Regions from separate parts of the Bradyrhizobium sp. USDA 327 genome, predicted to be linked through region 2. Evidence: predicted binding sites of a transcription regulator. Region 2 holds the regulator's gene; each other region holds the start of a gene.
What was found. The regulator LexA, encoded in region 2, represses DNA repair genes until DNA is damaged. The targets are predictions, from matches to a motif close to TGTTCNNNNTGTGTTCNG.
Positions count from the first base shown of each region.

Region 1: the regulator LexA is predicted to act here: its motif matches at 4,378-4,395, upstream of ABIA42_RS36105 (DNA recombination protein RmuC).
Region 3: the regulator LexA is predicted to act here: its motif matches at 7,041-7,058, upstream of dinB (DNA polymerase IV).

Region 1 is NZ_JBGCCW010000001.1:7,658,347-7,668,325, reverse strand. It holds gene dapD (2,3,4,5-tetrahydropyridine-2,6-dicarboxylate N-succinyltransferase) at 1-251, shown strand, start outside; gene dapE (succinyl-diaminopimelate desuccinylase) at 262-1,428, shown strand; gene ABIA42_RS36125 (GIY-YIG nuclease family protein) at 1,570-1,860, opposite strand; gene truA (tRNA pseudouridine(38-40) synthase TruA) at 1,929-2,666, opposite strand; gene fmt (methionyl-tRNA formyltransferase) at 2,666-3,589, opposite strand; gene def (peptide deformylase) at 3,728-4,255, opposite strand; gene ABIA42_RS36105 (DNA recombination protein RmuC) at 4,427-5,626, shown strand; gene ABIA42_RS36100 (MFS transporter) at 5,816-7,177, shown strand; partial or broken gene ABIA42_RS36095 (hypothetical protein) at 7,302-7,737, opposite strand; gene recR (recombination mediator RecR) at 7,765-8,367, opposite strand; gene ABIA42_RS36085 (YbaB/EbfC family nucleoid-associated protein) at 8,610-8,930, opposite strand; gene ABIA42_RS36080 (DNA polymerase III subunit gamma/tau) at 9,043-9,979, opposite strand, start outside.
Region 2 is NZ_JBGCCW010000001.1:3,366,331-3,376,309, reverse strand. It holds gene ABIA42_RS15535 (ComEC/Rec2 family competence protein) at 1-513, shown strand, start outside; gene ABIA42_RS15530 (hypothetical protein) at 633-1,067, opposite strand; gene lexA (transcriptional repressor LexA) at 1,563-2,264, opposite strand; gene glp (gephyrin-like molybdotransferase Glp) at 2,441-3,652, opposite strand; gene ABIA42_RS15515 (hypothetical protein) at 3,860-4,066, opposite strand; gene ABIA42_RS15510 (adenylyl-sulfate kinase) at 4,377-5,156, shown strand; gene ABIA42_RS15505 (TIGR03032 family protein) at 5,163-6,293, opposite strand; gene ABIA42_RS15500 (autotransporter domain-containing protein) at 6,432-9,656, shown strand; gene ABIA42_RS15495 (HAD-IA family hydrolase) at 9,772-9,979, opposite strand, start outside.
Region 3 is NZ_JBGCCW010000001.1:7,057,616-7,067,594, forward strand. It holds gene ABIA42_RS33355 (3'-5' exonuclease) at 1-813, opposite strand, end outside; gene ABIA42_RS33360 (Ku protein) at 1,001-1,924, shown strand; gene ABIA42_RS33365 (hypothetical protein) at 1,940-2,938, opposite strand; gene ABIA42_RS33370 (hypothetical protein) at 3,179-3,445, opposite strand; gene ABIA42_RS33375 (SOS response-associated peptidase) at 3,574-4,293, opposite strand; gene ABIA42_RS33380 (hypothetical protein) at 4,296-4,745, opposite strand; gene ABIA42_RS33385 (hypothetical protein) at 4,764-5,180, opposite strand; gene ABIA42_RS33390 (metallophosphoesterase family protein) at 5,341-5,808, shown strand; gene dinB (DNA polymerase IV) at 5,889-6,998, opposite strand; gene ABIA42_RS33400 (exonuclease domain-containing protein) at 7,130-9,292, shown strand; gene ABIA42_RS33405 (hypothetical protein) at 9,289-9,525, opposite strand; gene ABIA42_RS33410 (hypothetical protein) at 9,962-9,979, shown strand, end outside.

The DNA of each region.
Region 1 (9,979 bases), 4.3 Mb from region 2:
TCGTGCGCAAGGGCGCGGTGCTGGCGATGGGCGTGTTCCTGGGCGCCTCGACCAAGATCGTCGACCGCGAGACCGGCGAGATCTTCATGGGCGAAGTGCCGGAGTATTCCGTCGTGGTGCCCGGCGCGCTGCCCGGCAAGCCGATGAAGAACGGCCAGATCGGCCCGAGCACCGCATGCGCCGTGATCGTCAAGCGCGTCGACGAACGCACGCGGTCCAAGACCAGCATCAACGAGCTGCTGCGGGATTGATCCGACGCGCATGACCGATGCCCTGTCCATTGCCCGCGATCTCATCCGCTGCCCCTCGGTGACCCCGGCCGATGCCGGCGCGCTCGGTGTGCTTGAAAAAGCCCTGACCGCAGCCGGCTTCACCTGCCACCGCGTAACCTTCAGCGAGCCGGGCACCGCCGACGTCGAAAATCTCTACGCGCGGATCGGCACGGAAGGTCCGCACATCACCTTCGCCGGCCACACCGACGTGGTGCCGCCTGGCGACGAGAGTGCCTGGAGCGTCGGCGCATTCTCCGGTGAGGTGAAGGACGGTGTCCTGCACGGCCGCGGCGCGGTCGACATGAAGGGCGGCATCGCCTGCTCGGTGGCTGCGGTGCTGGAGCATCTCGCGGCCAATGGCGGCAAGCCGCGTGCGGACGGAAAAGGTTCGATCTCGTTCCTGATCACGGGCGACGAGGAAGACGTCTCCGTCAACGGCACCGTCAAGCTGTTGAAATGGGCCGCCGAACGCGGCGAGACATTCGACCATTGCGTGCTCGGCGAGCCGTCCAATGTCGAGACGCTCGGCGACACCATCAAGGTCGGCCGCCGTGGCTCGCAATCCGGCACGCTCTATGTCGACGGCGTGCAGGGCCATGTCGCCTATCCGCACCGCGCATCAAATCCTGTGCCTGACATTTCGCGGCTGATCGTGGCGATCTCCGACGAGCCGCTCGACCACGGCAGCGCGCAGTTCCAGGCCTCCAATCTCGAATTCACGTCAGTGGACGTCGGCAACAAGGCGTTCAACGTCATCCCCGGCGAGGCCCGCGCAAGATTCAACATCCGCTACAACGACAACCACACGCAGGCGAGCCTGCGCGAGCTGGTCGAGGCCCGCCTCGCCAAGGCCTGCGGCAACCGTATCAAGGCCCGCATCGTCTGGGAGCCGTCGAACTCCAACGTGTTCGTGACCAAGCCCGGCCCCTTCACCGAACTTGCGGTGTCCGCGATCGAGGAGGTGACTGGGCGCAAGCCGGAGCTGTCGACGAGCGGTGGGACCTCGGATGCGCGCTTCATCTCCAGCTATTGCCCCGTGATCGAGTTCGGCCTGGTCGGCCAGACCATGCATCAGGTCGACGAGCGCGTGCCGGTGACGGATCTGGAGAAGCTGACGAAGGTGTATCGCGGGATCCTGACGCGGTATTTCGGGTAGTCGCGAACCGCTGCCAAACCCTCCGCCGTCATGCCCGGGCTTGTCCCGGGCATCCACGTTCTTTGCCGCCCGCTGACAAGAAAGAACGTGGATGGCCGGGACAGGCCCGGCCATGACGATGTGGTGAGAGCTTGGGTCACCTCACTGGACAATCGTGTCGTAGAGATCCTGCCATTCCGGATTATCCTTCAAGATCAGCCTGACCTTCCACGTCCGCGACCAATGCTTGATGTTGTGCTCGCGCTGGATTGCGGTTTGAATGTTGTCATAGCGCTCGAAATAAACGAGCAGCTTGACGCCGTACTTCTTGGTGAAGCCAGGCACGAGTCCATTTCGATGCTCGTAGATGCGACGAATGAGGTCGCTGGTCACACCGACATACAGAATGCCATTCGGCGCGCTCGCCAGGATGTAGACCCATCCGCCATGCATGGTTGCATGTTGACGCACGTGGATGGCCGGGACAAGCCCGGCCACGACGCCTGTGTCGGCATCAGCCGCTAATAATCCACCTTCATCAGATACAGTCCCTCCGGCGGGGCGACGACGCCGCAGGCGGCGCGGTTGCGGGCTGCGAGGGCGGCGGAGAGATCGTCGGCGGTCCAGCGCCCCTCGCCGACCCAGACCAGCGATCCCACCATCGAGCGCACCTGGCTGTGCAGGAACGAGCGCGCCGAAGTGAGAATCGTGATCTCGCGGCCGTCGCGCAGCACGTCGAGCTGGTCGAGCGTCTTCTCGGGCGACTTGGCCTGGCACTCGGTGTCGCGGAAGGTGGTGAAATCGTGCTTGCCGAGCAGGCGCTGCGCCGCCGCGTGCATCGCGTCGGCATCGAGCTTGCGCGGCACGCGCCAGGCGTGGCCGGCGTCGAGCGCGAGATTGGCGCGGGTGTTGACGATGCGATAGCGGTAGTGGCGCTTGACTGCCGAGAAGCGCGCTTCGAAATCGTCGGGCACGATCTCCGCCTCGAGCACCGCGATCGGATGCGGGCGCAGATGCGCGTTGAGCCCGTCGCGAAAACGGCCCGGCGGAAACTGCTTGTCGACGTCGACATGGGCGACCTGGCCGCGCGCATGCACGCCGGCATCGGTGCGGCCGGCGCCGTGCACGCGCAGATCCGCCCCGGTCATCGCCTTCACCGCAGCCTGCAGCGCGCCCTGCACCGACGGCAGCGTCTCCTGCACCTGCCAGCCGAAGAACGGCGCGCCGTCATATTCGATGGTGAGCTTGTAGCGGGGCATCAACCGAACCGCATCGGCGGGCTCACGGGCACGCCGCGCAGGAAGTCGGCGGCCTGCATCCGGCCCTTGCCCTCGCGCTGGAGCTCGATGATGCGGATCGCGCCCTCGCCGCAGGCAATGGTGAGGAGGTCGTCGAGCACCGCGCCCGGCTCGCCCGCGCCTTGCGCGAGCTCGCAGCGCAGGATCTTGACGCGCGCATCCTCAAGCTCGCTCCAGGCGCCGGGAAACGGCGACAGGCCGTGGATGTGGCGCAGCACGGCGCGCGCCGGTCTGGTCCAGTCGATCCGCGCCTCGGCCTTCTCGATCTTGGCGGCGTAGGTGACGCCGTCCTCGCCCTGCTTCTCGAGCTGGAGCTCGCCACGTTCGAGCGCGGCCATCGCGCGCACCATCAGATCGGCACCCAGCCGGGACAGGCGATCGTGCAGATCGAGCGCGGTCATGCTGTCGGAGATCGCGATGCGCTCGGCCATGGCGACGTCGCCGGTGTCGAGGCCGACATCCATCCTCATCACCATCACGCCGCTTTCGGCATCGCCGGCCATGATGGCGCGGTTGATGGGCGCGGCGCCGCGCCAGCGCGGCAGCAGCGAAGCGTGTAGATTGTAGCAGCCGAGCTTTGGCGCATCGAGGATCGCCTGCGGCAGGATCATGCCGTAGGCGACGACGACGGCGGCATCGGCCTCGAATGCGCGAAACTCTTCCAGTGCCTCCGGCGTCCTCAGCGTCTTCGGCGTCAGCACGGGAATGCCGAGCTTTCGCGCAGCTTCCTCGACCGGCGTCGGCTGCAATTGCAGGCCGCGCCGCCCGCCCGGCTTCGGGGTGCGGGTGTAGACCGCCACGATCTCGTGGCCGTGCGCGACGAGCTCGAGCAGCGTCGGCACGGAGAAATCGGGCGTGCCCATGAAGATGAGGCGAAGGGGCATGTGGCGAGACAATCCTCGAAACGAGCAAGGTACTCGTCATGGCCGGGCTTGTCCCGGCCATCCACGTTCTTCCTGCTCGGAGCGACAAAGAACGTGGATGCCCGGCACGAGGCCGGGCATGACGGCGGAGGGCGTGGCCTACTCCGCCGCGCGCTTGGCGGCTTTCTCGAACTTCTTCATCACGCGGTCGCGCTTGAGCTTCGACAGGTAGTCGACGAACAGGACGCCGTTGAGATGGTCGATCTCGTGCTGGATGCAGGTGGCGTAGAGGCCTTCGGCGTCCTCCTCGTGCACCTTGCCGTCGAGATCGGTGAAGCGCACGCGCACCTTCGCGGGGCGCTCGACCTCCTCGTAATATTCGGGAATCGAGAGGCAGCCTTCCTCGTAGACCGAGAGTTCCTCGGAGGAAGCGAGGATCTCGGGATTGATGAAGACGCGCGGCTCGCGCTTGGTCTCGCCGCTCTCGTCGCGCTTGGCGAGGTCCATGGTGATCAGGCGCAAGGGCTGCGCGACCTGGATCGCCGCGAGGCCAATGCCGGGCGCGTCGTACATGGTCTCGAACATGTCGTCGGCAAGCTTGCGGATCTCCGACGTGACCTTCTCGATCGGCTTGGAGACCAGGCGCAGCTGCTTGTCCGGCAGGATGATGATTTCTCGTAGGGCCATGGCCGCGATTTAAGACGCTCGCCGGATGCGGTCAATGCGGCCAGGAACCCCGTTAACCCTCCGCTAACCATAAAACTTCAGGTTTCATTAACCATAACAATTAACGGAGCATTCACCAAAAATGTTCGCTATTCGTTCGTGCGCCATGGCGAATCGGCTAGAAGGGTCGGCATGAACGACATCATCTTCATCCTCGGCGAGTGGCCGGTGCGCGTCGTGGACGCGCTGATCGGCTTCGGCGCCCTGGTTCTCATCCTGCTGGTGGTGATTGCGGTCGTGATCGCGCGATCCGGGCGGCGCGGCGCGGAACTCGCCATGGCCAACGCCATCCGGGCCGACGAGCTCGAGGAACGTTTGAGCGAGGTGCTGCGGGCGCAGAGCGAGTCGTCGGGCCGGGTCGATGCCATGACCCAGGCTCTGGCCGGCCGTCAGGCCGAGATGGCGCGGGCGGTGAACGAGCGGCTGGATTCGGTGACCCACCGCGTCGGCCAGTCCATGGAACACTCCACCCGCAACACCATGGAGAGCCTGCGCGCCCTGCACGAGCGGCTCGGCATCATCGACAGCGCGCACAAGAACCTCACCGACCTCACCACCCAGGTGACCACCTTGCGCGACGTGCTGGCCAACAAGCAGTCGCGCGGCGCGTTCGGCCAGGCGCGGATGGAGGCGATCGTCCAGGACGGGCTGCCGAAGGGTGCCTACGAGTTCCAGTTCACGCTCTCCACCGGCAAGCGCCCGGACTGCGTCGTGTTCCTGCCCGATCAGCGCCCGCTTTGCATCGACGCCAAATTTCCGCTGGAAGCAATGACCGCGCTGCACGACGCCCGGACCGACGAGGAACGGCGAATCGCCACGCAACGACTGCGCGGCGACGTGATGAAGCATGTCAGCGACATCGCAGAAAAATATCTCGTCGCCGGCGAGACCCAGGAGATGGCGCTGATGTTCGTGCCGTCGGAATCGGTCTACGCCGAGATCCATGACGGTTTCGACGACGTGATCCAGAAGGCCTATCGCGCCCGCGTCGTGCTGGTGTCGCCCTCGCTGCTGATGCTCGCAATCCAGGTGATGCAGCAGATCATGAAGGACGCGCGCATGCGCGATGCCGCCGACCAGATCCGCACCGAGGTGATCAAGCTCGGCGACGATTTGGGCCGGCTGCGCGACCGCGTGCTGAAGCTGCAGAAGCATTTTGCCGACGTCAACGAGGACGTCCGCCAGGTGCTGATCTCCGCGGACAAGATCGAAAAGCGCGCGGGACGAATCGAGGAGCTCGATTTCAGCAAGAGCGACACGCCGGAGGCTCCGCGGCTGGTTGCGACAGCCGCGCCGGAGCTGTTCCCGCGGAAGCTCCAGGCTGGGGAGTAGAATCCTAGCGCGCTGTCATGCCCCGCGCAGGCGGGGCATCCAGTATGCCGCGGCGGTCGCGATTAACCAAGGCGCTGGTGATTACTGGATCGTCCGCCTTCGCGGACGATGACATCGAGAGGTGGAGAGAGCATCCGCCCCACCGAGCTCGCAAGAGTCTTTTCCTCCAGAATCTGCTAACACCGCCCCATGACCGCACCCGACGCGACTTCGCCCGCCGCAAGCTCGGCCCCTGCGCCCTCCTGGCGCGACAGCCTTGCCGTTTACCTGCAGCCGCGGGTGCTGATCGTGCTGTTTCTCGGCTTCTCGTCGGGGTTGCCGCTGGCGCTGTCGGGATCGACGCTGCTGGTATGGATGGCCGAGGCGGGGGTCGATCTCGGAACGATCGGGCTCTTTGCACTCGTTGGAACACCGTACACGCTCAAGTTCCTGTGGGCGCCTCTGGTCGATGCGCTGCACGTGCCGTTCTTCACGCGCACCTTCGGCCGCCGGCGTGGGTGGCTGGTGTTTTCGCAGCTGCTGCTGATCGGCGCGATCCTGCTGTTGGCGCTGACCGATCCGGCGCGCTCGCCGCTGTTCGTTGCGCTTGGTGCGCTCCTGGTCGCGACGATGTCCTCGACGCAGGACATCGTCGTCGATGCATTCCGCGTCGAGAGCCTGCCCGAAAGCGAGCAGGCCGCCGGCATGGCCGCCTATGTCGCGGCCTATCGCATCGGCATGCTGATATCGACCGCGGGCGCCTTGTTCATCGTCACCGGCTTCGAGGCGATCGTCCCGCGTGGCGCCGCCTGGATGTGGGGCTATGTGGTGATGGCGGCTCTGGTGCTGATTGGCACGGTGACGGCGCTGGCCGCCACCGAGCCCGCACAATCCAAGCGCGCCGAGGCGGCCACGCAGAACGAGGACGCGCTCATGCGGGTGTTCCATGCCGCGATGGGCGCGTTCTCGGAATTCCTGAGCCGCAAGGAAGCATGGGCGGCGCTTGCCTTCGTCGTGCTGTTCAAGTTCACCGACGCGTTCTCCGGCAACATGACCGTGCCGTTCGTGATCGACATCGGCTTCACGCGGAACGACTACGCGGTGATCGTGAAGGGCGTCGGCATCGCAGCGACCTTGGCCGGAGGGTTTGCCGGCGGCTTCGTGGCACGGCGCTATTCGCTCGCAACGAGCCTGTGGATCGGCGGCATCGTACAGGCAATCTCAAACCTGTCGTTCTCGTGGCTGGCACTCGTCGGCGTCAATGAATGGGCGCTGACCCTCGCAATCACCTCCGACAATTTTTGCAACGCCATCGGCACCGTGATCTTCGTCGCCTATCTCTCGGCGCTGTGCCAGAACCCGCTGCACACCGCGACCCAATATGCGCTGCTGACGGCGCTCGCCGCCGTGGGACGCACCTACCTGTCATCGGGCGCGGGCTATCTGGCGAAGGCGACGGGCTGGCCGATGTTCTTCGCGATCTCCGTCCTCGTCGCCATCCCCAGTTTGATGCTGCTGGCTTACTTGCAGAAGCGTGACCATTTCGACACGTTGGAGCAGGTGCGAGTGTAGAACTCACCTCTCTCGTTCGTCATTGCGAGCGAAGCGAAGCAATCCAGACTGTCACCGCAGCGGCAGTCTGGATTGCTTCGTCGCAAGGGCTCCTCGCAATGACGACGGAGAGAGCTTCCGTCCTCTACTGCTTCCTGATCAAGCTCCACTTCGTGATCACGGCCTCGCTCATCTGGCCGGCGTCGCTGGCGCAGGCGATCTCGTCGACCTTGACCGAGATCTCTTTGCCGACGAACGATTTCAGCTGTGCAGCCTGCGCATCGGTGGAGGTGACGAGCTGGAAGGTCTCCGGGCCGGTCTCGAGATTGCACAGCCCGTTCGGGCGGCGGCAGGCGGCGCGGCTCGGAGGTGATCTGGTAGGTCGCGACGCGCTTGCCGTTCTTGACGTCGCGGACCTTCATCGCGTTCAGTTCGCCTGAGAGCACGTCGCCGGTGTTGATCGGCTTGCCGGGCTTGGACGGCGGCGGCGTCTCGTCGCCCTGCTGCGCGGAGATGGCCGGGCTCACCAGCATCGTCATCATCGCGACCAAAGCCAGTCGTGTGGCGAAAAGTTTCGTCATGTCGTCCGTTCCGTAAAGTCTGGATGGCTAGAACAGGGTGCGCTGCCGCATCGCAGCCGATAGCGTACCTTCATCGAGATAATCAAGCTCGCCGCCGACAGGAACTCCATGGGCGAGCCGCGTCACCTTCACATTGGCGTCCTGAAGCAGGTCGGTGATGTAGTGCGCCGTGGTCTGGCCGTCCACGGTCGCGTTCAGCGCCAGGATGATCTCGTGCACCTGCGAATCATGCGCGCGCGCCACCAATGCGTCGATGGTGAGGTCCTGCGGGCCGACGCCGTCGAGCGGCGACAATGTCGCGCCCAGCACATGATAGCGCCCCTGGGTGGCATTGGCCCGCTCCAGCGCCCAGAGGTCGGCGACGTCGGCGACGACGACGATGATGGAGGGATCGCGCTTCGGATCGGTGCAGACCGTGCAGGGATTTTGCGTGTCGATGTTGCCGCAGGTCTTGCAGACCTGGACCTTGTCAAGCGCGACCTGGAGGGCGGAAGACAGCGGCATCATCAGCGCTTCGCGCTTCTTGATCAGATGCAGCGCAGCGCGCCGCGCAGAGCGCGGACCGAGGCCCGGCAGCCGTGCGAGCAGCTGGACCAGCCGCTCGATTTCAGGACCTGCAACCGCGCCCATCTGCTCCAAGCCATGCCGAAATAGGGTTGCCTCGCCGCGGCAACGACGGCGGCAAACCTCTCCCATAGGGAGAGGTTGCGCCGAAGGCGCGGGTGAGGGGTTCCGCACCATCACGGGACGTGAGCCCCCTCACCCGATTTGCACCGGACGATGCTTCGCATCGCCAGGAGCAAATCGACCTCTCCCCGTTGGGGAGAGGTGGGACGAAACCGCGGACGAATTCCAACAACGAGAAAATCCTGTTACTGGCCGAACAACCCCGGCGGCAGGCCGAGCCCGCCGGTGAGGGCCTGCATCTTCTCCTGCATGGCGGTCTCCGCCTTGCGGCGGGCATCGCTGAGCGCGGTGACGAGCAGGTCTTCCAGCACCTCGCGCTCTTCCGCCTTCATCAGCGAGGGATCGATCTTGATGCCCTTGACGTCCATCTTCGCGGTCATGCGCACGGCGACGAGCCCGCCGCCGGAGATGCCTTCGACCTCGACGTTGGCGAGCTGCTCCTGCATCTCCTGCATCTTGGATTGCAGCTGCGCCGCCTGCTTCATCATGCCGAGAAAATCAGCCATGGGTGCGTGTCCTTGAAAGAGGCTAAGGCGCTATGAATCATCATCGCGCCTTAGCATATTGTTTGCGCATGATCTTATCGGAAAACCGCTTCGCACTTTTCCGGATCATGCGCTAGAAATCGTCGCCGTCGGAACCGTCGGGCGGATCGTCACTGCCATAGTCGGCGTTAATATTGGTTTCCGGCGCCTCGGGGGCAAGCCTGCGGACCTCGACGACCTTTGCTCCGGGAAAGCGCGACAGCACCTCCTGCACGCGCGGATCGGCTTCCGCGGTACGGGCATGCTGCTGCTTGGCCGCTTGGTTTACCGAGCGCAGCGTCGGCTGGCCCTGCTCGTTGGAGACGATCACGGTCCAGCGGCGGCCGGTCCACAGCTCGAACTTCTTCGCGAGCTCGGAGATCATGGTCTTGGAGGCGTTGGGCTCGAGCGCGACTTCCAGCCGACCCTCCTCGAAACGAACGAGGCGCATGTCGCCTTCGAGCGCGCTCTTGGTCATGATGTCGCGCTTCTGCCCGGCGAGCGCGACGAGCTGGGTGAAGCTGGTGACGCGCAGCTGCGGTGCCGCGGCTTGCGGATCCGGCGCGGGGGCCGCCATCTGCGGCCGGGCCGCGCCACCGCCGAACGAAGCGGGCGAGGAGGTCGGCATGCGAACAGGCGCCGCGGACGCAATTGGCGCCGAAGGCGCGCTGCGCGCCGCACTGCCGCCGCTCAAGACCGGTGAGCCGCCGCCGTTCTGCTCCAGCATCCTGATCGCTTCGTCCGGCGTCGGCAGGTCGGCGACATAGGCGATGCGGACCAGCACCATCTCGGCGGCGGCCGCAGGACGCGTCGCACCCTGCACCTCGGTGATGCCCTTGAGCAGCATCTGCCACATCCGCGACAGCACGCGCATCGAGATCTTCGCGGCGAAGTCCCGCGCGCGAACCCGCTCGGTCTCGCCATAGGCGACGTTGTCGGCGGTCGCCGGCACGATCTTCACGCGGGTGACGAAATTGACGAACTCGGCGAGGTCCGAGAGCACGACGATGGGATCGGCGCCGACGTCGTAC
Region 2 (9,979 bases):
GATGGCGCGAGCGTCGCCGTGCGGGGCCGGGACGGGCGGCTGCATGTGATCCGCGCCAGCAAGGATGGCTTCCTGCTGAGGGAGTGGTTGGCTGCCGATGCCGATCCGCGCGATGCCGGCAGCGCCTCGTTGGCCGACGGTGTGTCGTGTGACGAGTCCGGCTGCGTGACGCCGCTCGCGGACGGACGGCTGGTCGCGTTGGCGTTGCGCATCGACGCGCTGGCTGATGATTGCAGCCGCGCCGCGCTGGTGGTGACGGCGCGCCCAGCGCCGCCCGATTGCGCGGCGATGGTGGTCGACAGGCCGCGGCTCGCCAGTCAGGGCGCGCTGGCTCTGACGCGGAGCGGTGACGGCTTCTCGGTTCGGGCGGTGAGGGCGAGAGGCACAAGCCGCCCCTGGCTGCCGGCCGGCGCCGGCGAGGCGGATTTCGACGGCAGCCTTGCGCCGAAGACGGCCGTGCCCCGCAACCGGGACGCAACGCCATCGGAGACGGATTTTCAGGCGGACGATTGAGGAGCGGTGCGGGGGAGGTCGGACCGGATTTCGCAGGACGCAAACCATACCATCTCGCCGGCCTCGGCCGGCGATGGCATTTCATTCCTGGCCCACGACCATCGGCCGGGGCGACGACGTCAGCCGATCGGCAGGCGCGTGATGGTGGACCGCGTGTCGGCGACGATCTGCGGCTTGTGCTCGCGTTCGCCAACCGGCTGGGTCACCGGCAGTTGCAGCACGGTCGCGCGCTGGCCTTCGACGAGCTGTGTCACCAGCACGTATTTGCCGTCGGGGAATTCGATCGCGTCATGATGGCGATCGGGAATGTGCGGGTCGATCTTGCCGAACTTGCCGACGCGGGAGTTCACGGTGCGCGTCCAGATCCAGCGATTGTCGTAACGGACGTTGTCGGCGAAAGCGAGCTCCGTTCCCGGCAGCAGGCAGACCGCGACGGAGAGATCGGCTTCGGAGGCGAAGCCGCGCGTCGAGGTGCCACGGAAGGTTGTCGTGACGATCGTCTCGCCGACTTCGGCGGGGCGCGTCGCGACGGCATGCAGGCTGTAGTCACACATCGGGTGCTCCTCATGCGAAGATAGCAACCCGCACCTCTTTTGGAGGCGCAGGCCTCTATCAGGTGGAAGCACGCAACATTCTGCTTCGTTGTAGGCAAATCTGCGGCTGCGTCCGCAAGCCGCGATCACATTATCTTTCCCGGATTCGATAGGAACAAAGCCGATGCATGCGTATTCGGAAGGCGTGCGTCAGCGCCCCGCGGGCGCCGACCAGCCTGAGTATTGCCAGCTCGCTTGCGGAATGGCGGTGCGATTGTATGGCAGTGGCTTACGTCACTGCTGCTGCGATCGGCGCAGCGACGATCGTCCATGAAACGTCTGGCGCAACACCTGTCCTCGCATTCTCAGGCCGCGAAGCGATCATGCGCCGTGCGGCGTGTCGAGGATGTGGCGCCGAAAGAGGGGGCCGGACAATCTGAGCAGAACCGGAAAAATCATCCAGCCGGAGCGGACAGCGGATCCGCTCCAATAGGTGTCGAACGATCGCAGGACCGCTCAGTACTTGCGGTACAGCCCGATCAGCTTGCCCTGAATCTTCACGCGGTTCGGCGGAAGAATGCGGACCTCGTAGGCGGCGTTGGCGGGCTCGAGCGCGATAGAGGCGCCGCGGCGGCGGAAGCGCTTGAGCGTGGCTTCCTCGTCGTCGATCAGCGCCACCACGATGTCGCCGGTATCGGCGCTCTCGTTGCGCTGGATCAGCGCCATGTCGCCATCGAGGATGCCGGCCTCGACCATCGAATCGCCGCGGACTTCGAGCGCGTAATGCTCGCCCGAGCCGAGCATGTCGGGCGGCACGCTGATGGTGTGGCTGCGGGTCTGCAGCGCCTCGATCGGCGTGCCGGCCGCGATGCGGCCCATCACGGGCACCGCGACGGGACGCTCGCCCTCGTCCACAGGCGGGCTGGAGGTCGCGCGCACCTTGCCGAGATTGCCCTCGATGACGCTCGGCGTGAAGCCGCGGCGGCTGCCGGCGGCGGCCTGGAGCTCGGGCAGCTTGATCACCTCGATGGCACGGGCGCGGTTGGGCAGGCGGCGGATGAAGCCGCGCTCCTCGAGCGCGGTGATCAGGCGATGGATGCCTGACTTCGAGCGCAGGTCGAGCGCATCCTTCATCTCGTCGAAGGACGGCGGCACGCCGCTTTCCTTCAGACGTTCGCTGATGAACCGTAGAAGCTCGTATTGTTTGCGCGTCAACATCTCGACGAAAGTCCCCCGGTTGATGTCGTTCGATTCCGAGACGAGGAGTTCAGCGATAAGCTGCTACACGTTCGAAACAAATCATGAACGGACACTATATGTTCGATATGTGTTCCGCAACTGCTTAATTTACGGTGAACAGAGCGAAGCTCGCGCGATGCGTGTGGCCGTGCAGCTCAGGCGGGCAGGCGCAGCACCTCGCAAGGCGTGCCGGCCTCGGCCCTCGGCGCGAACGGTGCGCGCACGAGAAGTACCTGCGCCGCAGCGAGATTCGCAAGCAGAGAGGAGTCCTGATGGCTGACGGGATGGGCAACGAGCGCGCCGTCGTCACGCTGTTCCAGGCGCGCACGCAGATAATCCTCGCGCTGGTCGTTGGCACCGAGATCGCGGCCCAGCACGGCGCGCTCGCGGTGATGATGGATCACTGAACGGCCCGACAGGGCGCGAATCAGCGGCACCATGAACAGGAAGGCGCACACGTAAGACGACACGGGATTGCCGGGCAGGCCGATCACGCGCATTGCGCCGAGCCGTCCGTGCATCATCGGCTTGCCGGGCCGAATCGCGATCTTCCAGAACGACATCGAGATGCCTTCGTCCTTGAGCGCCTGCTGGACCAGATCGTGGTCGCCGACCGATGCGCCACCGGTCGTGATCAGGATGTCGGCGCCGCTCTCCCGGGCGCGACGGATGCCGGCGGAAGTGGCCTCCAGCGTATCGGCGGCAACGCCGAGGTCGATGGTCTCGGCGCCCTCGCTGCGGGCGAGCGCGTGCAGGGCATAGCCATTGGAATAGACGATCTGCCCGTGACCGGGCGTGGTGCCGGGCATCACCAACTCGTCGCCGGTGGCGAGGATCGCGACCCTCGGACGGCGGCAGACGGCGAGATGCGGGTGATTCATTCCGGCGGCCAGCGCGAGATCGCGCTCCGTGAGACGGCTTCCCTTGCGGAGCAGCACGTCTCCCTCGCGGAAGTCGACGCCGGCGGGGCGGATGTGCCGCCCGGAAATCGCGGCTTCCTTGATCGTGACAAGCTTGCCTTCCGCGACGGTGTCCTCCTGGATCACGACCGCATCGGCGCCGTCGGGAACGACGCCGCCGGTGAAGATCCGCACGGCTTCGCCGGGGCCAACCCTTCCCGCGAACGGGCGACCCGCCGCGACCTCGCCGACGACCGCGAGCCTGGAATCGACCGTTGCCGCGTCGGCCGCGCGCACGGCATAGCCGTCCATCGCCGACATGGCCTCCGGTGGCTGCGTGCGCCGCGAAGCGACGTCGCGCGCAAGCACGCGATGGTAGGCCTCATCGAGGGAAACCATCTCTTCAGGCAGCGGCTCTGCACCCGCCAGCACCGCGGCAAGCGCGTCAGAAACGGGCATGAGGGCCACGGGCGGAAACTCCTGCAAATCGTTGGCGAGAGTTCTAGCCGAGTGCAGGCGCGAGGCAAAGCAGCACACAGGATGATTTATCCTGCGCGATTTCCGTCGTGGGCAGGGAGCTCAAGTCCGCCGCGGCATGATCCGGACGGCGAGACAGACCGGCACGAGGATAGCCATGGCGAGGACGAGAATGACGAGCACCACGGCCAACATCGCTCAACGTCCTGTCGGATCGCTCGGACCGACGTCCGGTGCCACGTCGGGAGCTCTGGGATCCTGATCCTTGTCGGGCAGCGGATCGGCCAGGGACTTCAGGTCGGCCGCCTTGCTGATCAGCTTGGCGGAGAGGTCAGAATCCGAGGTGGTTCTGGCGAATTCAAGCAGGAGAGAGGCTTGCTTGGTGAGATAGGTTTTGCCCAGCACGTCGATCAGTCCGATGTAGAAATCCCAACAGACTCATGAGTCCGAAGGGTGGTACTCCGTTCCCGGAACTCCGTATAAAAATGCACAAAGGGGTTGGGTTCCTCATCCTCCGCAAATTTGGCTCCGGGAACCGAGGGCATGACCTGTCGCGGCGACTGCCTGGCATTCAGATGCCAAGCGCCCTCAACGCGTTCCCGACGTCGCCGGGCGACGTCACGTGCACGGCGTTCAAGCCGACAGCCCGCTGAGGCTCGGCGGCCAAACTGGTGTAAGCTCTGCGGCATACGTTCTCTTGAAGCGAGGAGCGCCCATGACACGAAAAATTCTCATCATGGGGCTTCCGGGCGCGGGTAAGACGACGCTCGCCAATATTCTGGCGCCGCTGCTCAATGCAGTTGTTTTCAATGCGGACTCGGTTAGGGCCAATATATCGAGAGACCTCGGCTTTAGTCACGAAGATCGCGTTGAACATGCCCGCCGCATGAGCTGGATGTGTGACCGGGTAGTCGAAGCGGGAGGAACGGCGATCGCGGACTTCATTTGCCCGACGGAGGAAACGCGGGCTGCATTTGGTTCTAGTTTCACGATTTGGATTGATCGCATTCAGGAGAGCCGATACGCAGACACCAATCGCATGTTTACACCGCCCAGCCATTTTGATGTGCGCGTCAATGCGGATGGCACTGTCCGATATTGGGCGGAGCAAGTGTTGGCACGCCTGCGACCGGCATTTGATCCACAACTGCCGACCGCGCTGTTCATCGGCCGCTATCAGCCGTTTCACCTTGGCCATCAGCGCCTGATCGAAGAGGGCCTGCGTCGTGTCGGCCAGGTGTGCATCGCTGTTCGCGATACGCACGGAATCGATCAGAAAAACCCGCTATCGTTCTTCGCGGTGAAGCAACGGATCGAAGCTGCGCTGTCGGCCCATGTAGGCCGCTTCATTGTCCTGCCGATGCCCAACATTACCAATGTCTATTACGGACGCGACGTTGGTTACGCAGTCGAACGCATCGTGCTCGACGAGGCAACGGAAGATATCTCCGCCACGGACCTGCGTCGGATGAGTGCAGCGCCGATGCCCCGATAATCGTCGTCAAGCGCTGCCGTCGGTCTCGAGCGGATCGTGAGTGATGAGGTTCAGAATCTCGTCGGAGGTGAAGCCGAGCGCCATCGGCCGCACCACATCCGGGACCACGCCGAGATCGTAGAGTTCCGTCACAGATCCATCGATACGGAACCAATGAACGCACGCACCCGTATCGAGATCGATGATCTGCACCCCGCACCATGGCTCCGAATCGGCCTCGGCGAGCCTGCGGTCGAGGGCCAGCCCTTCAAAGCGCTCGTAGCGTGGTTTTGACAGCCCCACGAATGCGTACCTGCCATGGAAGGCGAGCCCGCGCACGAAACCCGGACAGAAGGCGAGCACCCGAAATCGCCCATCTTCCGCCGAGGCGCAGCGCTCGATCCAGCCGATCTCGCCGGTTCCGGAGTTCAGCAACCACAATCTGCCGCGACACATGCGCGGAGAATGGGGCATTGAGAGCCCTCCGAGAACGACGGCGCCGGACTGCACGTCGATGACGATGCCGCCATTGGCGCGCCGGTCGCGCCAGCCATCGACGGTGTCGGATTTGCTGACCGCCGTCACGTAGCGTGGCACGCCGGCTTCCATGGCGAGTCCATTCAAGTGGCACCGATCCTCTTTGACGATCTTCGAAATGAAAGAAGGCTTCCAAAATGGCGTGAAGCTGTGCCGCTCGGATGTCGTGGCAAGGCAGTTATAGAGCGTATTGACGAAGACGATGCCGCCATCTTTCGTCAAGCCGATGTCGTGAACGTCGAGCTCGCCGGTGATGAATAGTTCACGCGGGACGTAGCATGCATCATGCAGATCGTTGATTGTCTGCTCGCGCTTGAGCACGTTCCTGAACTTGACGATCTGGAACAGTGTGGCGAGAAGAATGGTGTCTCGATCCGCGACGCAGATTCCCATCGCTTTGTGAAAAAAGCGCTCATGCACCAGAAGTCCGCCATCGACGTTCTGCCCGATCAGATAGAACTTGCCTGATTGATAGGACGAAACGGCGAGTGCGATGCGCTCTGAACCAAGAAAGGACGGCAGCCCTGGCGACATGGAATACTTGACCGCGTCGCCGCCGCGCTTGCCGCCCTGCTCAGCGGCAGCGTCCGTGCGCAGTCGATCGGCAGGTCGCTCGATCACTTCGTTGCCTGTGATGCTCCTGGATAACGTCAACACTAGCCGAGTTCTTGCGGAAACACCAAGCCGAGTCTCGCCCGACCCGGCTGCTACTAGCGCGGGAGGTCGTTACTGTGTAAAAACGCAGGTAGCGCGATTTAGGTGGGTTGGAACCTGCATTTGCTGGAGGCCTTATTGGCCGAACGGTCATTGCGTCATCTGATCTTGTCCTCCTCGATGCTCGCCAGCGCGGTCATCGGTTATGGCCGCCGCGCGTACGCCGCCTGTGTTCCGGCCGGCGGATCGAACTTCCTATGCTCCGGCGCCAGCACGGCCCAGTCGGTCTCGGCTGCCAATGCCAATGTCTCGACGCTGCCCGGCTTCAGAGTCACGACCGTGTCGTCCAATGCCCTGGCCATTACCGGATCCGGCGATCTCTTTTACACGGACACGAATTTCTCGGCCCTGACCGCGACCTCAGGCAATGGGTTGAACGTATCCAATGCCGCCGGCCCGGGCAGCATTACCATCAACACCAATGGTGCCGTCACCGCCCGCAACTACGGCATTCGCGGCCGAAACTTCGGTAGCGGAGCGCTGTCGATCACGGCCAATGGAGATGTCATCAGCACCGGCACCGGCGTGGCTTCGCTGTCGCGCGGAATCGTTGCCGTGAGTTCCGGAACCGACCTTAGCGTGACGACGGGAGTCGGGACCACCGTGAGCGGATTGCGATACGGCATCTTGAGCCGCAACTACGGCACCGGCACGACAACTGTGACCGCCAATGGGGATGTCGCAGCCAGTGGCACGACGGGAACAGACGTCGGCATCCTTGCGCGCGGGACCGCAGACGTCGTTGTGACGACGGCGGCCGGCACAACTGTCAGCGGGCAAGAAATTGGCATATCCGCGCGGAGCGACGGCGCCGGTGCATTGAATATTACCGTCAATGGCGACGTCACGGGAAATACGGCCATTTACGCCAGAACAGGCGCCGGCGGTTCCATTGCGATCAACGTCGGATCGGGGAGCAGTGTGACCTCCAACGGCACTGGTTATGCCGTCGACACGTCCACTTTTGCTTCCGCTAACGGAGCCACCAATCTTACGGTCGCCGGCACACTGAACGGCGGGACGGGCGGCGCAGTCCGCTTCCATCAAGGATCGGCGCTGGCTGACCGGCTGGAATTGCATCCGACCGCGGTGATCAACGGCACCGTCTTCGCCGGACCGGGCACCGATACGCTTGCGTTGGGGGGGACTGGCACCGGGAGCTTCGATGTCTCGCGGATCGGCTCGGCCGCGCAATATCGGGATTTCGAGACCTTCGAGAAGGTCGGCGCAAGCCAATGGACCCTGACGGGCATCAACACCGGGATCCCCGACTGGACCGTAAATGCGGGCGTGCTTTCCATCCAGGCGACGATGCCCAACACCGACTTCAGCGTGAACGGCGGAACGCTGGCGCTGGTCGGCGCCGGCAACATCTCCAATTCGATTGTCAACCTGAACGGCGCCACCAGCGTGCTGGATATCTCTGGCGCGGTGGCGGGGGGAACGATCGCGTCGCTCTCAGGTGTGGTCGGCAGCGCGGTTACGCTCGGCAATCAGACTCTGATACTGTCGAACGCCTCCGGGACCTTCGGCGGCGCAATCGCCGGCTCAGGCGGGTTGACGCTCGACGGTGGCACCGAAAGGCTAACCGGGATCAGCACCTACACGGGCGCCACCACCATCAATGGAGGAACGCTGCTGGTGGACGGCTCCATTGCATCATCGAGCGGCGTTACCGCCAACAGCGGCAGTACGCTGGGCGGCACGGGGACCTTGCCGACCACAGCGATCAACGGCGGCATACTCTCCCCCGGACCTATGATTGGCACACTTAACGTTCAGGGCACCATCAGTTTCACGCCCAACTCCACGTACCAGGTGGGCATTTCCCCTGGGTCCAGCGACCGCACGAACGTGACCGGGACCGCCGCACTCGCCGGTACCGCACACGTTATCGCCGGGGCCGGCAGCTATCCAAGGAATACGACGTATGTCATCCTCACCGCTGCCGGCGGGCTGAGCGGAGCATTCTCAGGCTTGAACTTCGCATCCGACTTCCTCTGTGCCTGTCTCAGCTACGATGCAAACAATGTGTATCTGCAGATCACCAGCACGGGGCTGACGTTCGCGGGTGCCGGGCAGACTCCGAACCAGATCGCTACGGGCGGCGCCGTTGAAGGACTCGGCGTCGGCAATCCGATTTATGACGTGATCGTACTCGGCAGCGCGGAGCAGGCCCGCTCCGCGTTTGACCTGCTTTCGGGAGAGGTTCACGCCAGCGCCGTCGGCATGGTGCTTGACGATTCGCGCCATGTCCGCGACGCGCTGCTTGGGCGGCTGAGACAATCCTATGGCGGCAGTTCCAATCCGCCTGCGAGTCTCACTCCCGGCGGTCCGGTGTTGGCCTATGCCAGGACGATGACCGATCATCCCGCACCTGGCTTCGGAGCCAAGAAAACAGCTATGCCTGCGGAGAACGTTGTCGCGGGGTGGGGGCAAACGATCGGAGCCTGGGGGCGCAATGCCGGTGACGGCAACGCGTCCGCACTTTCGCGCTCGGTCGGCGGTTTTATGACCGGGTTCGATGCGAACGTCGGCGAAATGTGGCGATTCGGCGTTGCCAGTGGCTATGCGCGCTCCTGGCTTCGAGCCGACGAGCGGAAGTCGTCCGGAACGGTCGACAGTTACCATTTCGGTCTCTATGGCGGTGGCCAATTCGGCGCCCTCGGATTGCGGGCCGGCGTGGCCCATACGTGGCACGACCTCGAGACGAGCCGCAGCATAGCCTTTGCAGGCGGGGAAGGGTGCTGCGCCTCCATGTTCAGCGATACGGCGACGGCCAGCTTCGCGGCTCGCACCGCGCAGGCGTTCGGCGAAATTGGCGCTAGCTTCTTTGCCGGCCGTGCTGCCATCGAGCCGTTTGCGAGCGCTGCCTATGTGAACGTCCACACCCATGGCTTTACGGAAAGCGGCGGCGCGGCGGTGCTCACCGCAAACGGACAGTCGAATGATGCGGTCTTCACGACGTTGGGGGCACGGGCCGCCATGACTTATGCGCTGCCCGATCGCGCGACGATCACGACTTATGGCATGCTCGGCTGGCGCCGCGCCTTCGGCGACACTACGCCGGTCATGGCCATGGCCTTTGCCAGCGGCGGTGCCGGATTTAACATTAGCGGCAATTCGCTTGCACGGAACGCGGCCCTCGTCGAAGCGGGCCTAAACCTGCACTTCAGCCCGACTGCGACCATTGGCTTCTCTTACGTCGGCCAGCTCTCGGATCGGGTGACTGATCACGCGATCAAGGGAAATCTGATCTGGCGGTTCTAAGCGGGCCGTCCAACGCGTCTTGATTTAAGTGTTGCCGACGAACTCCGACAATGCGGGAGCGGGTCTAGGACAAGCCTCGGTCGCGCCCCCAAGCTACCGGTCGTCGCAGCCCAATTCAGATGCCAAGTGCCCTCAACGCGTTCCCGACGTCGCCCGGCGACGTCACGTGCACGGCGTTCAAACCGCGCGCCCGCGCGCCGTCGATGTTCTCGGCGAGGTCGTCGAAGAATACGATGCGCTCCGCCGGCACGCCGATCGCGGCGACGACGTGGTCGAACGCCTCCGCGTCCGGTTTGCGCAGGCCGATGCTGGACGACAGATAC
Region 3 (9,979 bases), 3.7 Mb from region 2:
GACGTCTCTGAACCAGGACTTTGGCCTGCCGTCGCTTCCGTCGTTCCAGCGATAGCCCCTGCGCTTCAGCGAGTCCTTGAGCTCGAAAGCGGTCTGCTCCGCCCAGACTCGCATTGTCGGCTTGCGGGCGGTCTTAAGCAGGAGCGCGAGCGCCGGCGATCCGATCGTCGGCAGTTCGAATGCCAGCACCTCCAGCAGCGCGTGGCAATCGTCGACCGCCCGGTGCGCCTGGTGGAAGAAGCCGGCGCCGTTCAGCAGATATCCGAGCTGCGCGCCCGCGAAGCCGTGAGTGCGCCAGTCGATCTCGCTCATGCTGCAGCCCCAGGCCTTGTGCTCGAACACGGGCCAGTAGCGTTCGGCGAATTTTCTGTCGAAGCCGCTGTTGTGCGCAATCGTGATGACTGCGCTTTCGACAAAGGCCGTGACGGCGGCATCGTCGAATTTGTGTCCGGCGACCATTTCGTTAGTGATGCCGGTGAGTGCAGTCACTTCCGCGGAAATCGGCGTACTCGGTTCGTTGAAGGCGGAGAACGTGTCTCTGACGCCGAGTATCCGCCCATCGGCCGCGTAGTCGAACTTGACCATCCCGAGCTCGATGATCTCGTCCTTGGCGCAATCGAGGCCGGTGGTCTCGGTGTCGAGAAGAATGCCCGTCCGGACCTCCTGCCCGGCGGCCGGCGTGTAGGGAGACCGGGGGATCAGGCGTCGAAGGACCCTGTAATCGGTCGACTGAGCCAACGCGTCGGCCATGGCGGCCAGGTCCGCCGAGTCCAGAGTTTGCCCGTCTTTGAGGGGCTGGGTCAGCGCGTCCATGGGTCCACAATACCGGCCAAAAGCTCCACGAGGTACCTGGAAAACAAGCGATTCACGACGTTTTCGGACGTGCCCGGGGGCGCTGCGGGCAGATGGCCAATTTTCCTGTTGGCGGGCCCGGAGCATGTCGGAACCGGCAGGCTCCGTTCGTCTTGATCCAGCACCGTCCCTCCGGAGTACCGCGTTCATGGCCCCCCGCGCCAACTGGAAAGGCTTCTTGCGTCTGTCACTGGTGACCTGTCCAGTGGCCCTCTATCCGGCGACGTCCGAGTCCGAGAAGATCTCGTTCAACCAGCTGAACCGCGCGACCGGCCACCGCATCAAGTACGTGAAGGTCGACGCGGACACGGGCGACGAGGTGCCGAACGAGGATATCGTCAAGGGCTACCAGCTCGAGAAGGATCAGTTCATTGAGGTCACCAAGGAGGAGCTCGAAGAGATCGCGCTCGAGTCGACGCGCACTATCGAGATCGACGAATTCGTCAACCGCAGCGACATCGATCCGCGCTACCTGATCCGTCCCTATTATCTGCGCCCGGACGGGAAAGTCGGGCACGACGCGTTCGCGGTGATCCGCGACACCATCCGCGAGATGGACAAGGTCGCGATCGGTCGCGTGGTGCTGACCAACCGCGAGCACATCATCGCGATGGAGCCACTGGGTAAGGGCTTGATGGGGACGTTGCTGCGGTACCCCTACGAAGTAAGGGACCCGAGGGAGTATTTCGACGAGATCCAAGACGTCAAAGTCACCAAGGACATGCTCGATCTCGCCCGTCACATCGTCGACCAGAAGTCCGGCTCTTTCGAACCCGATAAGTTCGAGGACCAGTATGAGACGGCGCTGATCGACTTGATCAATCAAAAGCGGGCCGGCGAGCCGATCACGCCGAAGGAGCGCCCCGCATCGACCAACGTCGTCGATCTGATGGAGGCGCTGCGCCGATCCGTCGGCAAGGAGGCCGCGCCGGCGAAGGCCGCAAAGCCCGCCAAGAAGCCGCGAAAGGCGGCGGCCGGCCAGAAGGAAATGCTGATGTCCATCGAGGGCAAGAAGGCGGCGAAGGAAGCGACGGGGAAAAAACCGGCCAAACTGCAGCGGAAGTCCGCCTAGGAACTCGGCGCTCGACTATTGCTCGCGCGTCCACAGGCGCGAGATGCAGTTGAAAATACGCTGCAGAAGGGACGGACGGCGTTTGACCGGCTGGAAAGTTTCGCTAGTGACCGCCATGGCGTTGGTCCAATCGCGCACCAGTGCCTCGGGACGCCTCCTGGTCATTTTCCATTCGCCGTGTTCGTAGGTCTCTAGGAAATGAGCTTCGAAATCGCTTTGCATCTCCTGCACGCTTATGATTTCGACACCATTATCAACGGACCAAGGCTCGCTTGGCGGCGCGTCGCGAGCTCCCAGCAACCGCCCGCTTAGCTCGAGCGCCCAGGCGATCTGCCAAGCGAACGGCTGGTACGCTTGGTGGACGATTTCGCTGCACCAATCGTAAACGGGCCTCAGGTTCGGAATGCTAAAGCCCTGCGGCTGGAAGAAGCGAGGATTTGCGACGATGAAGTCCTGGTGAAAGCCATGCCTCAGCCTTGGGGACTTTCCCTTCTTGTCTGTCGGATAAACCGATATGAGCCGTTCGAAGCGAAGCTCGAGCGCTTGCCTGAGGACGGCTATTGCTGCGATTTGCGCAGCTTTGTGGTCAAGAGCGAAGCCGTTCTGGCGCAAGAAGACCGAGTGGTAAGCAAGACTACGCGCGAGGCGGAAAACCTCCCAGCTATGCATTGTCGGGTTTTTGAAGCCTATCAAATACACGTAGTCGGCCTGCCTGCGCTGCAGGAAGGGAACGATGTCCCCCAAGTCAAAAATGTAGTCCCGGATAGTGTCGGCCCAGGTGGCGAGGGAAGCGGCTGTAACGATACCGCCTGACGAATTCTTCAGATGAGCATAGAGCTTCGATAATTCCTTTACTCCGACCTGCAGATGGCAACGGCAATACTGTTGAGTCTCCACTTCGTTCTTGAACAGTCGCGCTCGCCCGAAGACATTTTGGATGAGATACAATTCGGACCGGCTCTTGCCGTTGTGCTTTCGATCAAGTACCGCAAGATGATCGACGAACTCGGTCATCGCCTTGTCAGCCTCTGTGTCACTCGGAGGCGCGCTTCCCCCAATTCGGCCGAGTAGGTCAAGCAATGCTTGAGCCGGGGACGGAGGAGATGCGGTGATCATCGTTCTGATTTGTCCAGCCTTGCTCGAGTCTTGGCGGGCGGTTGGTTCGAGGCGATAGAATCAGACGGCGCAATTCCGCGTCAAGTGTCCGCGTTTTCTGGCTGTTGAAACGTACCTTGGCGGGTCCGTCGATCGCGGTTAAAAATCCGGTGGGCACTCCGGGCAGGTGTCGCCGATCGAGTCTAGGACGTCGCGGACTTCTGCCACTGCTTCGGCGGCGGTGATTCCTTCTGGATGATCCAGACGGGCGAGACCTATAGCGCGCTCGCGTGCGTGCGGATCGGCCCGATCCTTGGCCCAACCGTGCTCCTCGCATTCGTGGATGGCACCCGCCTCCTGCAGCACGTTGATCGCCCACCCGCGCAGCGTACGAATCGCCGGTCGTCGTTCCTTCGTCAACAGCATCGAGAGCGCTCCTGCCTGGACGAATCCTTCCGCCCGCCTGCTCGTTCCGGGCGGTTAGCACGGGTCAGGGATTCGCAATCGGCAGAGCTTCGGCTTGTCCACGTGTTCCGCACCGCCTGTGCGGAACACTACGCTGGCGCGGGATCTTCCTTGACGCCCCGTGCCACGATCCGGAGAGCCCCGTCCGGAAGCGGTCGCTGCAGCCTCAAGGCTTCCTCTACGGGCGCGGTCATCCAGGTCTCGATTTCCTCGGGTGTCGTCAGGATCACCGGCATCGCCTTCGGATGTATCGCGCCAACCTCGGCATTGGGCTCCGTCGTCAGGAAAGCGTAGAGGTCGTTGGTGGTCTCGCCTTCCTTGACCTTCCGTACCGACGTCCAGTTGGTCCAGATGCCGGCAAAGCAAGCGAGCGGACGAGTCTCGTCGAGCGCGAACCAGATGTCGCCGCCCTCGGTCTTGTTGAACTCGCTGAACGAGTTGAACGGCACCACGCAGCGGTGCTCCGGACCCAGCCAACGCGTCCAGTGTTTGCTCTTCACATTGCGGATGTTGGTCGTACCGGAGTCCGGCTCCATACGGAGCAGTTCCTTGAAGTCGACGGCTTTGCCTTTTGCTTGCAGCTTCTCGGCGCGCTTCTTGGTCGCGTCCATCTGTGCCTTCGACGACGACGGCATGCCCCAGCGGGCGGTCGCAAGGTCGCGGCCCTTGGCACCGGTGCGGACGATCGGCGCCCTGTAGTCGGGAAAGACGCCGGGCATTGGCGCGAGGTTGCCGACATATTGGTTGACCACGCGGAACAGCGCGCTGATGGCGGCCTGGTTGGTTGTGATGGAGTAGAGATTGCACAAGGTCAGGTCTCCAGATCCGGATGCCGGGCCCGATGGGCCAGCTGCAACAGCGTCGCCGGCGGGCGCCTGCCGGCTTTGGCGCACTTCCGGCAGCGCAAGCGGCTGGCCAGGTCGTGTACGAACGTCGTCGACGGGTGCGCGAGCGCCGCGAGATCGACGTCGCGGGCGGCCTTGCAGCGCGAGCATTCGATCTGCAGCCAGCTATAGCCGCCGTTGACGGCTTGGTCGATCGTGGGGGACGGGTCGATCGGTTCGCCATTTGCCCACATGCGCTCATTCCAGCTTTCGCAGAGCAGCTTGTCCGCCGTCCGGATCAGCGCCTCGCCCTTGGCCCGCGCCTCGGCTGCCTGCGTGGCGAGGATCGTGGTCATGGCGCGGGCGCGGCCGAGCTCCTTCCGCAGCGCCTTGCGGTTCCCTCCAGACAAGGGCGTGGGGTGGTGCTTTGGGGTCACGGCCGTCCCCGCCGACGGCTAGGGTGAGCCGTAGGACGGCCAGCAGCCGTCTTCCTCATGGCGTCCTGTCCGCTGTGTGCAGGTCGCATCAAGCAAGCGCTGGCCGACGTCCTTCCAGATCGCATCCGGGCCGTACAGCCTAGTGGCGTCCGCCTTCTGTATCTCGACGGTCCTGCCGCAGCGGCGGCACTCCACCCGCAGAATATGTTGAGGAATTTGGCTCAGCCGTAGCAGCCGTCCGGATGGACCTGGCCCTATACGGCCACCTTCGACGCGAGGATCGTCCAGGAGAGCCTGCCAATATTCGACCGGAAGGTCGTCTGCCGGTCCTAGGGCGGGCGCTGGCGGGCGTTTTTGGTCGATCCTGAGGTCCGACGCGAGTTTTTGGATTTGCTTCATGGTGGGAAAGCGCCAGCTGGCAGGGCGGTCAGTCATGGGGCATTAGAACATAACAAGAACATTTGAGTCGAGTCTCAACTCACGGACGCAGCGGGGCGGCGGCGAGCCATCGGCCGAAGTCGGCTCAGGCGGTTGATTGCCGGGGCACCGGCGTTGCATCAGAGGCCCGAGGCCGACTTGCTCAACCGGGGACTCCATGAACTTTACCATTGGCATCATCTCGGACACGCACGGCCTGCTCAGGCCGGAGGCGCTGCGCGTGCTGGCCCATGTCGGCCACATCATTCACGGCGGCGACATCGGCGATCCCGAGATCATCACCGCGCTGCGGAGAATTGCCCCCGTCACGGCGATCAGAGGAAACGTGGATACGGGCGAGTGGGCCACCGAATTTGCCGAAACGGAGTTCGTGCGGCTCGCGGGACAGCTGTTCTACGTTCTGCACGATCTCAACACCCTGCAGATCGATCCCGTTGCTGCAGGGATCGATGTCATTGTTTCCGGCCACTCCCACGTGCCGAAGATCAACACCGTCGACGGCGTGCTCTACGTGAATCCCGGCAGTGCCGGACGCCGGCGCTTCAGGCTGCCGATCACACTTGCGACCCTCGAAGTCACCCCCGACGGACTGAAACCGATCATCCAAGATCTTGAAGTCGGATAGGCCGCGCTGCGGCACGCCAACCAGGTGAAACTTTCGGCGCTGTTTCGGCCGCCGGGCTGTAAGCCGCGTCCATGGCAGCGTCAGATGGGCAGATCGAGCTGGGGTTCGACATCGTCGTCCCCCAGCGTCTGCAGCGACGACAGCGACACGCCCAGCAGGCGTACCGATTTCGGGAAGGGCATCTCGGCCTGCAGCAGGGCGATCGCCAAGCTCTCCAAATCGCCCCGGCTCGACACGACCGTCGGGACCGACCAGCTCCGCGTAATGATCTCGAAATCGAAGAACTTGACCTTGAGCGTCACGGTCCGTCCCCGGTTGCCGGTACTGTCACAGTGTCGCCAGACCTTGTCGATTAGGGGCTGGAGTTCGGCGGCCATGGCATCGAATGTCGTGAGGTCCACCGAGAACGTGTTCTCGGCGCCGATAGACTTGCGGATGCGATTGGCGCGGACGGGACGGTCGTCGACCCCGCGCGAGATGCAGTAGTAGTAGGCGCCCGACTTGCCGAAGTTGGCGTTCATGAACTCCAGCGTCTGGTTACGAATGTCCATTCCGGTGAAGATGCCGAGACCGTTCATCTTCGCACTCGTCGCCGGCCCGATGCCATGGAACTTGCCGACTGGCAGCGACTCCACGAAAGCGGCACCCATCTCCGGAGAGATGACGTACTGGCCATTCGGCTTCCTGTGATCCGACGCGAGTTTCGCCAGAAACTTGTTGTAGCTGATGCCAGCCGAAGCGTTGAGGCCTGTCTCGGCCTTAATCTTTTCGCGGATTAGCAGCGCGACGTCACGGGCGAGAGGGATGCCCTGTAGGTTTTCGGTAACGTCCAGATAGGCCTCGTCCAGCGACAGCGGTTCGATGATCGGCGTGTGCTCCGTGAAGAATTCGCGGATTTGCCGACTGATCACTTTGTAGACCTCGAAGCGCGGTTTCACGAAGATCAGGTCCGGACACTGCCTCTTGGCGGTGACGGAGGCCATCGCCGAGCGGACTCCGAACTTGCGGGCCTCGTAGCTTGCCGCAGCTACGACGCCACGTTCCGCCGACCCGCCGACCGCGACCGGCTTGCCTCGAAGATCCGGATTGTCCCGCTGCTCCACCGACGCGTAGAAGGCGTCCATGTCGATGTGGATGATCTTGCGGGTGGAAAGGCCGGCGTCGGGTCGGCTTTGGGCCGGTGGGTCCATCTTTACGGTCGTCCTTCTCTCCGGCTTGACAAATAAGGCTGTCAGAACAAAAAAGGAACGATAAAACCGTATTTGGCTGGTCGCTGCGAAGAAATTCGTCGACCAGCATCGATGGGAACCCGGCGCGTCAAATGAAGCCTGCCACTTTGCCGGTCTACTACTATCTCGACCACTTCGCCGAAATGCTCCATTTCGTGGAGAAGACGTATGGCGAGATCCTCACCGACGAGCACAGTTCGTTCACCGCGCGCTTTCGTAGCCTTTCGAAGGACGCGCAGTGTCTGCTCATCCGGATGGTCAACCGGCGAGGAGCGATCTTCAATCGCGCGCTCTTCAAGTACCCCGAGATAACCGACCTTGAAACCGCGGCTCGTGACTTGATCGAGTGTGGCCATGCGCGCGGCCTGCGCGCCGAGGACTATTCCGCCTTCGTACTTTGCCTGCCGAAGACCGCACTTCTCGACGGCGCCCGTGCAGCGGGGTTTGGCCGCGACGTCCGCACCTCATGGTCAAAGCAGGTGCTGGCCGATTTCTTCGTCGCCGCGATTCCATTCGATCTTGCCGCAAGGCATTGCGGCGCCAGCGGCTTCATTGCGCTCGACAACACGCGACCGATCGAATTCCTGCTGTATCTCTACTTCGGGAAGACAGCCGAAGATCTCAAGAACTTCGCTCTGCGGGATCTCGGCGTCCTGCGCACAAATAGAGAGACGTCGTTTAGCGCTCGCTTCGCCGATGTCGACGAAGCGCATGCGTGCTTTCACTACAGCCAGGTGTTGGACCGCATCGAGGTCCGTTCCCCTGACATATACCAACGGGCGGTCGCAGCGATCCTGGACGGCCCCCCGCGGACGACGGAATACGCCGCCGACCTTGCGGGCCGCGCCGCGTGTCAGGTCGGGCAGTTCTTCGAGAAACAGGGCGACAAGGTTCTGGCCGAACGGCTTTATCGTTGCGGCGGCTCGGCCGATTGCCGCGAGCGCCTCGTCCGGTTGCTCTACGCGAATGGCGACAAGGAAGCAGTCGAGAATCTGCTGCGGGACATGATCGACGATCCCGAAAGCGACGACGAGCACCTTTTCGCGACGGATTTCTACGCGCGCAAGTTCGGCGGCCGACGGACAGGTTTGTGCACCGAGTTGCTGCGGTCGGGGCGGACTATCGTCGTCGACGACATGCATCGCGGGAATCCCGAGGCTGGCGTCGCAAGTGTGCTCCGGCGCCAAGGCGGGCAGGTCTACTTCGCGGAGAACACGCTTTGGCACACGCTGTTCGGGCTGCTGTTCTGGGATGAGCTTTTCGAGTCAGGCCAGCTTCACAGCGGTTTCGACTGGGTCCCGCATTGCCTTCGCGACCGGACCTTCCATCGGCGGTTCGCCTCGCAAATCGACAGCAAGCTCGCGGAGGTCCGGTCGGGGAATGCGCTTCCGATCGTCCTGCGCACCGTCGCTGCCAGATGGGGCCGGGCCAACGGAATCTTCGCTTGGGATCACGTGCAGATGGGCGCACTGCGTGCCTTGCTCGAAGGCGCCGGCGCGGACGGCTTGGCCGAGATTGTTCGGGCGATGTGCGACGACTTCCGCAGCATGAAGGACGGCTTCCCCGACTTGATGCACGTGCGCGACGGCAAGGTGTCCTTCGTAGAGGTCAAGGCGGAAGGCGACGCCATACGCCGCAACCAGTTGACCCGTCTGCGCCAACTAGAGAACGCCGGCATCCCGGCCGAGATCGGCCGCGTCGACTATCGGTTCGACCCGGAGCAGGACTATGTGGTGGTCGACATCGAGACCACGGGAGCCTGGTCGTCCGGTGACCGCATCACCGAAATCGGAGCGGTCAAGGTCCGCAAGCATCAGGTTGTCGACGAATGGCACTCGCTGATCAATCCGCAGCGGCCGATCCCGGCGAAGATCGTCGAGTTGACCGGCATCACCAACCAGATGGTTCGGGATGCGCCGGTGTTCCACGAAATCGCCGACAGTTTCATGGCGTTCATGGGCGACGGTATTTTCGTCGCCCACAACGTAAACTTCGACTACGGCTTCCTGTCGTACGAGTACGAACGGCTCGAACGGCGCTTCCGCTTTCCGAAGCTGTGCACTTGCGTGGGAATGCGGCGTCGATATCCCGGGCACAAATCGTACGGACTCGGAAAGTTGTGCGCGATCTACGATATCGAGCTCGAAGATCACCATCGCGCGCTGTGCGACGCTCGGGCGGCGGCCCGGCTGTTGAATCTCATTAACAAGAAGCGCGACGACGGTATCTCAGCGGAAGCGGTGCAGGCCGCTTAGTCGCATTCCGGGCAAGTATCGCCTATGCCGTCCAGGACTTCAGCGACTGCGTTGACGGCTGTCTGCGGCGAGATGTCGGGCGGCGGATAGCGCCTGGCAATATCGAAGGCGCGTTCGCGTGCGTGGGGATCGGCGCGGTCCTGCATCCAGGCGTGCTTTTCGCATTCGCGAATCGCGCCGGCCTCATGGAGCACCGAGATGGCCCATCTCCGCAGCATGCGCGCGGGCGGCATCAAGTCTTTGGATCTCGGTGGCCCAGCCGCAGCGTCGACAGCCCACCCTGAGGACATGCTGAGAGATTTGGTTCAGCGGCAGCTGGGCTTCGGGGAGCTTCGGATCGCTTGGCCAGCGTCGACGCCGGGATCGGCCAGAAGCGCCTGCCAGTATTCCGCCGGAAGATGTCCTCCGGGGCGGCGCCTTTCTGCCGACGCCAGCGGCCATCTCCTCAATCTGCTTTGGGTTCGGCGTGCGCCAACAGGCGGGTGGTTGTTCATGACTCGATAAAAACATATAGAGAACATGGCCCAGTCGATTTCCAGTTCGTGGGCGCCCTCACACAGCGATTTGGACCTCGAACCGCTCGACGCGCACTTGCACGTTGTCTTCAGTTGCTATTTATGCAAAAAAAGCAAAATGAGAGGTCGTCCTAGGCGAACCGAAGATGTTGCGTTGGCGGAGCGCCTCCAT